Regions from separate parts of the Roseibium porphyridii genome, predicted to be linked through region 2. Evidence: predicted binding sites of a transcription regulator. Region 2 holds the regulator's gene; each other region holds the start of a gene.
The links. Region 2 encodes PhoB, which activates phosphate uptake and scavenging genes when phosphate is short. Its sites were predicted from a motif close to TGTCATNNANCTGTCAT; they were not measured.
Positions count from the first base shown of each region.

Region 1: olsB (l-ornithine N(alpha)-acyltransferase) is a predicted target of PhoB. The motif match lies at 1,267-1,283, and genes of this name have one in related genera.
Region 3: K1718_RS22260 (BtaA family protein) is a predicted target of PhoB. The motif match lies at 1,584-1,600, and genes of this name have one in related genera.

Region 1 covers NZ_CP120863.1:382,843-386,120, forward strand. The annotation lists gene K1718_RS01805 (hybrid sensor histidine kinase/response regulator) at 1-1,141, shown strand, start outside; gene olsB (l-ornithine N(alpha)-acyltransferase) at 1,434-2,372, shown strand; gene K1718_RS01815 (transglycosylase domain-containing protein) at 2,565-3,278, shown strand, end outside.
Region 2 covers NZ_CP120863.1:4,730,762-4,734,039, reverse strand. The annotation lists gene pstB (phosphate ABC transporter ATP-binding protein PstB) at 1-490, shown strand, start outside; gene phoU (phosphate signaling complex protein PhoU) at 525-1,223, shown strand; gene phoB (phosphate regulon transcriptional regulator PhoB) at 1,297-1,995, shown strand; gene K1718_RS21730 (GcrA family cell cycle regulator) at 2,080-2,616, opposite strand; gene K1718_RS21725 (aspartate aminotransferase family protein) at 3,059-3,278, shown strand, end outside.
Region 3 covers NZ_CP120863.1:4,843,775-4,847,052, reverse strand. The annotation lists gene K1718_RS22270 (dihydroorotase) at 1-40, shown strand, start outside; gene K1718_RS22265 (L,D-transpeptidase family protein) at 270-1,496, shown strand; gene K1718_RS22260 (BtaA family protein) at 1,655-2,917, shown strand; gene K1718_RS22255 (class I SAM-dependent methyltransferase) at 2,939-3,278, shown strand, end outside.

The sequences.
Region 1 (3,278 bases), 1.5 Mb from region 2:
GGATCAGGGCGGCGTCGCTGTGGACCTTTCAGGCCGGCCAAATCCGGCTGGCGGCAGTTTTCTGGATATCGAAGTTCGCGATACGGGCATTGGTTTTGACGAAGCAGAAGCTGAACGTCTCTTTCGGGAATTCGAACAGGTCGATCATGGCCCTGCGCGAAAGTTTGGCGGCACAGGACTTGGCCTTGCCATTGCGCAAAGACTGGCAGGTCTGATGGGTGGATCCATTTCCGCGAGACCGACTGCGGAGGGCGGCGCTGCCTTCTGTGTCAGATTGCCGATCCCTGAAAGCTTGAAAAATATTTCCGATCCCCGATTTGCCGCCTTGGACCAGCGTAATATCGTCTTTGTGAGCAACAGCGTCGTTGAAGGCCCGTTGCTTGCCAAACGCCTTGACCAGCACGGGGCTGATGTCGCCGTACTCGCACCCGGCGACGATGCGCTTGAGGACAAGCTCGCATCAGCGGACCTGCTGGTTGTCGACAATGCGGCCCTTTCAGACAGTGGCGGCTGGCTCGCAACAGCGCGTCTAACTGGATGCGACGCACCTGCCATTGTGATGATCGCTCCACCCGAGCGGGACCGCCTCGACCATCTGCGCGCGGCCGGATATGCCGCTTATCTGATCCGACCTGCGCGTCTTGAGACAGTCGCCCAGATTTTTTCAGGCCTTCTCGGAGAAACCGGTATTGAAAGCGCCTGGGATGTCAGTGCAGAACCCATCAGCAACGGACTTCTGGCAAATCGGGCCGCAGTGCCAGCGAGACCATTGCGTCTGCTGGTGGCCGAAGACAACGATATCAATCGGCTTTTGAGCGAAGCACTGCTTCGCAAACTCGGCCATGTCCCCGTCATGGTCACAGATGGCGAAAAAGCCGTGGAAGCGGCTGCGCATGGCTCTTTTGACGCCATATTGATGGATCTGCACATGCCCGGCCTTGATGGTTTTCAGGCCATAGCCAAAATCCGCGAGGACGAGAAGACAGCGGGGCGAGCACAGGTACCTGTACTGATTGTGACGGCCGACGTGATGAAAGATGCCAGAGACAAAGCAAAGGACGTCGGTGCGGCTGGATACCTGACCAAACCATTGTCAGTGGATGCCATATTCGACGCTCTTTCTGAGATCAACCGTAACTGAATCCAGAGCGCTGAAGTGCTCTCCGACCGCCTGACCACCGGGACATGAACCAAGCTTGCCGAATTTCACAATTTCACCCTATTCGGCTAGACTTGCCCTTGATCAAAACAAAACAAATACACACGTGTCATCCAGCTGTCGGAAAACTATGGTCTACGGCAGCTTCGAAGCACATCACCTGACACCGGAGATGCAATTCCGGCAAAGGAAATACAGTCGGTGAAACAGCCACGAAGCTGTGAAACCGGTTGTCGTGCGCTTGAGAGGAATTCGCGAGGGTGAAATGTCCATAATGCGGCAAGGGCTTTTTTCTCCCAGGAAACTGGTGCGGAAGTTCACACCTGGTATGCGCCCGGGCGCGCCGATCAGCGCGGCTCCCACGCGTGCGACCTCACCGCGTATGCCTGCAAAAACCGGAGAAACCCTTGGCCGGATCGGCTCTTTGGAAGTGCGTATGGCGCGCAATTTCAAGGAGGTCAGAAAAGCCCAAAGGCTGCGCTATCAGGTGTTCTATGAGGAAATGTCGGCAATCGCTGATGCGAACACATTAGCTACACGGCGCGACGCCGACCCGTTTGATGCCTATTGCGATCATTTGCTGGTGGTCGACCATGCCTCGATGAAGCGGAACAAGCTTGGTCGCCTGAAACCGGAAATTGTCGGAACATACAGGATTCTCCGGCAGGAAATCGCCGATCAGCACGCCGGATTTTACACAGCTGCCGAATATGACATCCAGGCCTTGATTGACGCCAATCCGGGCAAAAGGTTCATGGAACTCGGGCGCTCATGCGTCTTAAAACCTTATAGAAACAAGAAGACCGTAGAATTGCTTTGGCACGGCATATGGGCCTACGTTCTTCGCTACAAGATCGACGTCATGCTTGGCTGTGCGTCGATCGAAGGCACGGACCCGGACGCCCTTGCCGGTCAATTGTCGTTCCTGCATCACAACGCACGCGCACCAGAGAAATGGCGCGTTCGGGCCGTTAAGGACCGTTATATTGAAATGAACAGGCTTCCGTCTGATCAGGTCAATGCCAAACAGGCTTTGCGCTCCCTGCCGCCATTGGTCAAAGGTTACCTGCGTCTTGGGGCGTTTATCGGTGACGGCGCGGTAGTCGACCCCCAATTCGGTACCACGGACGTATTGATCATCATGCCCGTTTCCGAATTGAACACTCGGTATGTCAACTACTACGGTGCTGATGCCAGCCGGTATTCCAGCTGAAACCGGCAAACCCAGTGACCGTTGTGACCGGCGACCGCATGTGATCGTTCCCAGTTGTTCAGCCGGTTTTTTGGAACCGCCTGGCATGTCTTAACGCCCCCTTAAATTGCCCCTTCTAGGATCTTCTCCGGGAGCCGGCGCGTCTGACGGGTGAACACCCGTCTGGACCGGTAAGTACGGGACGGATGATCTATGGCGACACGGGCGAAACGCCAGCCGCGGATTGAACCGACATTTGGAGACACGGGCAGCAGTCTGCTCGACCTGCGTCTAGGACCGCGGGACCGCCCCACTGCGCCTTCAGGAAAGAAAACAAGTAAAACCAAGAGCCGAAAATCAACAAAGACCAGCAGCAAAAAGCCTGCAGGAAAGAAATCCACCCCTTCGCGGCGCAGTCAGACAAAGAAAAGCACGGCATCCCGGCGAGGCGGGCGATCAGGCTCCAAGAGGCGAAGCCAGAAACGCAAAAATCGTTTTCAGGCACGCACTGCGTTCGGGCGCCTGCTCAAACGCGGCCTTTATTGGAGCATGGTTTTAGGGATCTGGGGATCCATCGCTGTTGTTTGCATCATCGGTTACTATGCGGCCTTTCTGCCTCCAACCTCTGAGTGGCAGGTTCCGGCGCGCCCGCCCAACGTCAAGATCGTCGCGTCAAACGGAAGCCTGATCGCCAATCGTGGCGATACCGGCGGCGAAGCCGTGAGGCTCGAACAGCTGCCGCCTTACCTTCCAAATGCCGTCATTGCCATCGAGGACCGGCGCTATCGATCTCACATTGGCGTTGACCCAATCGGACTTGCACGTGCGCTCTATATCAACGTCACTGCCGGACGGTTGACCCAGGGTGGGTCAACACTCACCCAGCAGCTCGCCAAAAACCTGTTTCTGGAACCTGATCGAACCATC
Region 2 (3,278 bases):
GTTCCAGAAACCGAACCCGTTTCCGAAGTCAATTTATGACAACATCGCCTACGGTCCGCGCATTCATGGTCTGGCAAAAAACAAGTCAGAGCTTGATGATATCGTCTCTTCCAGCCTGCAAAAGGCAGGTCTCTGGGAAGAGGTGAAGAACCGGCTGGATGAGCCCGGAACCGGCATGTCCGGCGGTCAGCAGCAGCGCCTCTGTATTGCCCGCGCGATTGCCGTCAGTCCTGAAGTGATCCTCATGGACGAGCCGTGTTCGGCTTTGGATCCGATTGCGACCGCGAAGGTGGAAGAGCTGATCGACGAATTACGCGAGAACTATACGATCGTGATTGTGACGCACTCCATGCAGCAGGCAGCGCGTGTGTCCCAGCGCACGGCATTCTTCCACCTTGGCATTCTGGTTGAAGAGGGGCCGACACAGGACATCTTCACAAACCCGAAAGACAAGCGTACTCAAGATTACATCACTGGCCGCTTTGGCTAAGAAATTCTTTCGAGATTACTAAAGAGGACAAAGTATGTCTGAGCATACAGTCTCTGCCTATGACGAAGAACTAACGGAAATGGCCGGCAAGGTCGCCGAAATGGGCGGTTTGGCTGAAAAGGCTTTTGCCGATGCCGTTTCTGCACTGGTGTCACGGGACCTGGATCTGGCCAAAACCACCATCGCCCAGGATGAACGGCTTGATACGTTGCATCAGGAAGTGGAAGCAAAGCTGATCGAAATGATCGCGCGCCGTCAGCCCATGGGGCAGGATCTGCGGGAAATTACGGCTGCCACACGTATCGCCAATGATCTGGAACGTGTTGGAGACCTGGCCAAGAACGTTGCCAAACGCGCTATTGCGATCGACAACAGCCTTGGGTCTAAAAAGCTTGCGATTGGTGTCGAGCACATGACCGAGCTTGCGCTGAGCCAGCTGAAGCAGGTCCTGGACGCTTATACACGCAAGGATCCGGAAGCAGCGAAACGCGTGCAGGAAGCCGATGCGGAAGTGGACGCGATCTACACGTCGCTGTTCCGCGAGCTTCTGACCTACATGATGGAAGATCCAAGGGTCATCACGCAGTGTGTCCATCTCCTGTTCTGCGCAAAGAACATTGAGCGCATCGGTGATCACGCGACCAATATTGCGGAAAACGTCTTTTACATGGTGACCGGTGAGCGGCTTCCGGAGGAACGGACCAAGCTGGACGAGACCACCAGCGTTTCCTAACAGCCGAGCGAAATTTCGAACGAACGATCCGGCCGGCGCGCCTGTGCCTGCTGCATGATATGGAGCGAGATGTATGCCGAAGGTGCTCATCGTTGAAGACGAAGAACCGCTTAGTCTTCTGTTGAGATACAATCTGGAAGCGGAAGGATACACCGTTGAATCGTGTATTCGTGGCGACGAGGCTGAAATTCGGCTGCGGGAAAGCGTACCGGACCTTTTGCTGCTTGATTGGATGCTTCCGGGTCTGTCTGGGATCGAGCTTTGCCGTCGCCTGAGGGCCAGGGAAGACACCGAGCGACTGCCTGTCATCATGCTGACGGCACGCGGTGAAGAGGCCGAGCGCATCAGAGGACTGTCGACAGGCGCGGACGACTACGTCGTGAAGCCGTTTTCCGTACCTGAATTGATGGCGCGGGTTCGCGCAATCCTGCGCCGGGCAAGTCCTGAAGTGGTGTCCACAATGCTGCGGTCCGGAGATATCGAGCTGGATCGTGAAACACACAGAGTTCGCAGGAATGCAAAAGAAGTCCATCTTGGACCCACTGAATTCCGGCTGCTGGAATTTCTAATGACATCACCCGGACGGGTCTTCTCACGTGAGCAATTGCTTGATGGTGTTTGGGGGCATGACGTCTATGTCGACGAACGTACCGTCGATGTTCACGTCGGTCGCCTTCGCAAGGCGCTGAACAGGGGCAAAGCCAGGGACCCCATCCGAACCGTCCGTGGTGCCGGATATGCGTTCAACGATCAGTTTTCGGTGGTTGCGTGACGAAGTGACGGACCATCAAGCGCAAAATCACAACAAAAAGCCCGCCAATCTGGCGGGCTTTTCGTTTTCGATGCTGTTTGATCGCTATCCCGCGCGGGCGATCACTTTGCGATCGCGGCGACGATCTGCAACCGGCTGATAAGCGATCTTGCAGTGGTGCGCGCAATAGGGAACACCGGCGTCGGACTGACGTCCGCAAAAGTAAAAATCGTCAGTCGCAGGATCGCCAATCGGCCATTTGCATGTCCGTTCGGTCAGGGTCAGGATCGACGCGCGCTCTGAAATTGGCACCAGCTCAGCGATTGGCTCAAGGTCTGGCTCTGCCTCGACGATAGGTGTCGGTGCGATGTCCGCCTTCAGGGCTGTTGCACCGATGGTCTGCGGCTGCGGCGTTGGTTTCTTTGGTGCGGAAGTCCCGGTTGCTGGCGCGTTGGTGCGTGGACGGCGAGGCTTGCTGCTGGACGATGAGGACTTTGCGCGACCTGACAGTCCAAGCCGATGTACTTTGCCGATAACGGCGTTCCGGGTTACGCCACCCAGCTCACCCGCAATCTGGCTTGCACTCAAGCCATCGCTCCAAAGCTTTTTGAGAAGCTCAACCCGTTCGTCTGTCCAACTCATTGCCGCACCTTTTCATTTGACCGTTTTGCCGGCCATTAACCTCGTGCTAGGCATGCGCAGGCACGCCCACTATGGCATATCTAGTGCCTAAGAATGATTAGCCCCACGAGATCTCGTGTTTGAATATCAAGAGGTTACAATAACGTTAATTTGTCAGGCAACCATTCGCCGGAAACCAGTTGGGGATGAAGCGACTTTTCCCCAAGTATGGCGAGGCCCTTGAGACTTTTGCTGAATCTGGGCTCAGACGCTGCAGGTAGCGGAAACGCGCCATTTCCATTGACAGGCCTCGGGGCCGCGGGTGTATAAGAAAGCCGCAGCGTGCCGCCTCTTCGGGGCGGCATGTTGCATTTTGGCCTGACACAGTAACTTTGACATCGTTGCCCATGCCGGGCGCGAGCGTTGCTTTCGTGCAGGCGTTCTTAAGGAGACAAAAGAGGTTATGTCCGAGACTGCATTATTCGGTAACTACGCAAGATCGAACCTGTCGTTTGATCATGGGGAAGGTGTCTGGCTTGTTGCGAAAGACGGCCGACGATTCCTCGATTGCGGTTCCGGTATTGCCGTCAATTCCGTAGGGCATAGCCATCCGCACCTCGTATCCGCGTTGCAAGAGCAGGCTGCCAAACTCTGGCATGTATCCAACCTGCATCAGATACCTG
Region 3 (3,278 bases), 110 kb from region 2:
TGGTGAAGCGGTCGTCTTCCAGGATGGCCTGAAGAAATAGATTGGAAAGGCGCGACGTCTCGAGTCTCCGGCGCGGCAATCCTCACATCTTGGAGTCAGAGCTGTACAATTTGTGATGTGAATAACAGATCGAGTCCCGATAGTGTGCGACGGATTGGGGGAAAGGGTGAAGGAAACCAATAAGTAACCGTGTTTCCTAACCCGATCTAAAAAGATCTCGGTTAAACACTAGGTCGAGCTTGATAGGTTTTGCGTTGGGGAGCTCTGGGATGTCGTCTTGTAGTAAATATAGCCGCGGAAGGCGGACACGCGCTCTGCTGGGTCTGGCAAGTGCAGCACTTCTGTCAGCTACCGCCGTATCCGGTGCCTGGGCACGTGATACTGCAAAGGATGCCGAAAAAGCGGCAACCGAGCCGCCATTGCATATGCTGGTATCGTTGAACGAACAGCAGATTCAGGTTTATCGCGGGCTCGATCTGATCGAAACGTCGCCGATCTCTTCGGGAAAGCGCGGGCACAGCACGCCCACGGGTGTTTTTTCGATCCTGGAAAAGCGCCGCAAACATTTTTCCAATCTTTATGACAATGCACCAATGCCGTTCATGCAACGACTTACCTGGTCAGGTATTGCGCTGCATGTGGGCAGATTGCCCGGCTATCCGGCCTCTCATGGCTGCATTCGCATGCCGCGTCCTTTTGCCAAGTCGCTTTACAGCATGACGGACAGGGGCATGCATGTCGTGGTCACCAGGGATCCGGCAAAGCCGCAAAGCGTCCGCCACAGCGTCTTGCCACAGCCTTTCGTTCCGGAAACGAAAGTTGCAAGCCTGTCGAGCAGGAACATTCAGGCAGATTCCGCCCTGCGTGGCGCCATTCAACCTGCAAGCCTGCAGGCCTCGCTGCCTGTGGCTGAGCCGGAAAATCCGTATTTCGACAAGCCTTTGCGGATGATCATTACACCTCAAAAAGCGCCGAGCCGCACAAGGGTGCTGCAACGTCTTCTCAATGAGATGGGCTACGACGCCGGTCCGGTCGATGGTATCTTTGGCCGCAAGACACGTGCTGCCGTGAGCCTTTATCAGGAAGGTGCGGAGCTGCCGGTAACCGGCAATGTGACCGATGCGCTTGTGGCAATGATCTACGCCGAGGCCGGATATGAAAAGCCGCAGAATGCAATGCTGCGTGTGCGCCGCAAGTTCCGTGATGTGTATTCAGCGCCTGTAACGCTGAAGAACATAGACAAGGACATCGGTACGCACGTTTATACTGCGCTCGATTTTGAAAAGGGCGACCAGACTGTCGATTGGATAGCTGTTTCAGCTGAAGGCGACCGCGGTGGCAACTCAAAGGACTTGCTTGACCGTGTCGTGATGCCGGAAAAAGTCGCGCTCGAAATCTCCAAAATGCTGACGCCAGGGACATCCCTGACCATCACTGACCGGAATTTCAAACGCAACACAGGTCTTGGTACGGATTTTGTGGTCGTCACCCGCTAGTCGGCTGTTCGACCAGACTTGAAACCGAAGATCCCCGCTCCGGCGGGGATTTTTTATTGCCCGGACAATCGAACAATTCTCCAGAAACGTCACCAAACTGTCGTGTCTCTGCCGTATCGGAAAGCAGGTTCATTTCACAGGCGACTCGGGAGAGGGCAATGGCGAATGGCACGCTGTCGGCGTCCAAGAAACGGCTAAAGAACGCGGTTCACCGATCCGGGGCAACCTCTCGCGAGGGAATCCTTGAGCGCCTGTTCACCTTCGCTTTCAAGGGCCTTGTCTATCCTCAGATCTGGGAAGATCCGGACGTGGACATGAAGGCTCTGCGACTGACACCTGAAAGCAGAATGATCACCATTGCATCGGGCGGCTGCAATGTCATGTCCTACCTGACCGCCAATCCGGCAGAAATCACCGCAGTTGACCTCAACCGTGCTCACGTGGCTCTCGGCCGGTTGAAGTTGGCCGCCGCCAAGTATTTCCCGAACTACGAAACGTTCTACCGGTTCTTCGGCGAAGCGGACGAAAAAGCCAATGTGGCGGCCTATCAGCGGTTCCTAAAAGACAACCTTGATCCGGAAACCATCGCTTACTGGGAAGGGCGTGACCTGGCCAATTGGGGCCGCAAACGCATTACGTTGTTCTCCCGAGACCTCTATCATCACGGCCTCCTCGGATATTGCATCGGCCTGGGTCACCTTGTGGCAAGGCTTTACGGCATCGACCCCAAGCACATGGTCAAGGCAAAATCGCTTGAGGAGCAGCGTTCGTTCTTCGATACGGCACTGGCACCTCTTTTTGACAAGCGACTGGTGCGTTGGGCGACCTCGAAAAAAATGTCTCTTTATGGGCTGGGCATTCCGCCGGCGCAGTACGATGCGCTTGTCTCAGCTAATGCTGATGGAGACATGTCAGCGGTCTTGCGCCAACGTCTCGAAAAGCTCGCCTGTGATTTTTCCATGCAGGACAACTATTTTGCCTGGCAGGCATTCGGGCGTGGATATGCATCGGACAGGGACGGGCCTGCCGGAGAATCCGGACCGTTGCCGCCTTATCTGAAGCGAGCTCATTTTGAAGAAATTCGCGAACGCGCCGGCAGGGTGAGGGTTCTGAACCGGAACTTCACCGAGCACTTGCAGGGTGTTGGCGACGACATGCTGGATGCCTATGTGCTTCTTGATGCGCAGGACTGGATGACCGATCATCAATTGAATGCTCTTTGGAGCGAGATCACCCGGACGGCCCAGCCAGGTGCCAGGGTCGTGTTTCGCACTGCTGCCGAACCGTCTTTGTTGCCCGGCCGCGTCGCTGACGCGATACTTGATCGTTGGACCTATGAAGAAAAAGAAAGCCTTGAACTCGGTCGACAGGATCGCTCGTCCATCTATGGCGGGTTCCACCTCTATGTGTTCAACGGGTAGACAAAGGGTCCAGAAACGCAAATGAGCGGAAGCGTTGAAACTGCCCGTTTGATGGATTCTGTCTATCGCAACCAGCGCTATTTTTATGACCTGACGCGGAAATACTATCTTCTCGGTCGCGATCGGTTGATCAGCGACATGCAACCACCGAGAGGCGGCAAGGTCCTGGAGCTGGGTTGCGGCACAGGTCGGAACCTCGTGTTGGCTGCGCAGGCATATCCGGAGGCAAGGTTTTACGGACTTGATATTTCCAGAAACATGCTGGAAACCGCAGAAAAGAACATCAAAAAAGCCGGTGTGGAAGATAGGGTCAGCTTGATCGAAGGCGATGCCGCTGATCCTTTCGCGACAGAAGGTTTGG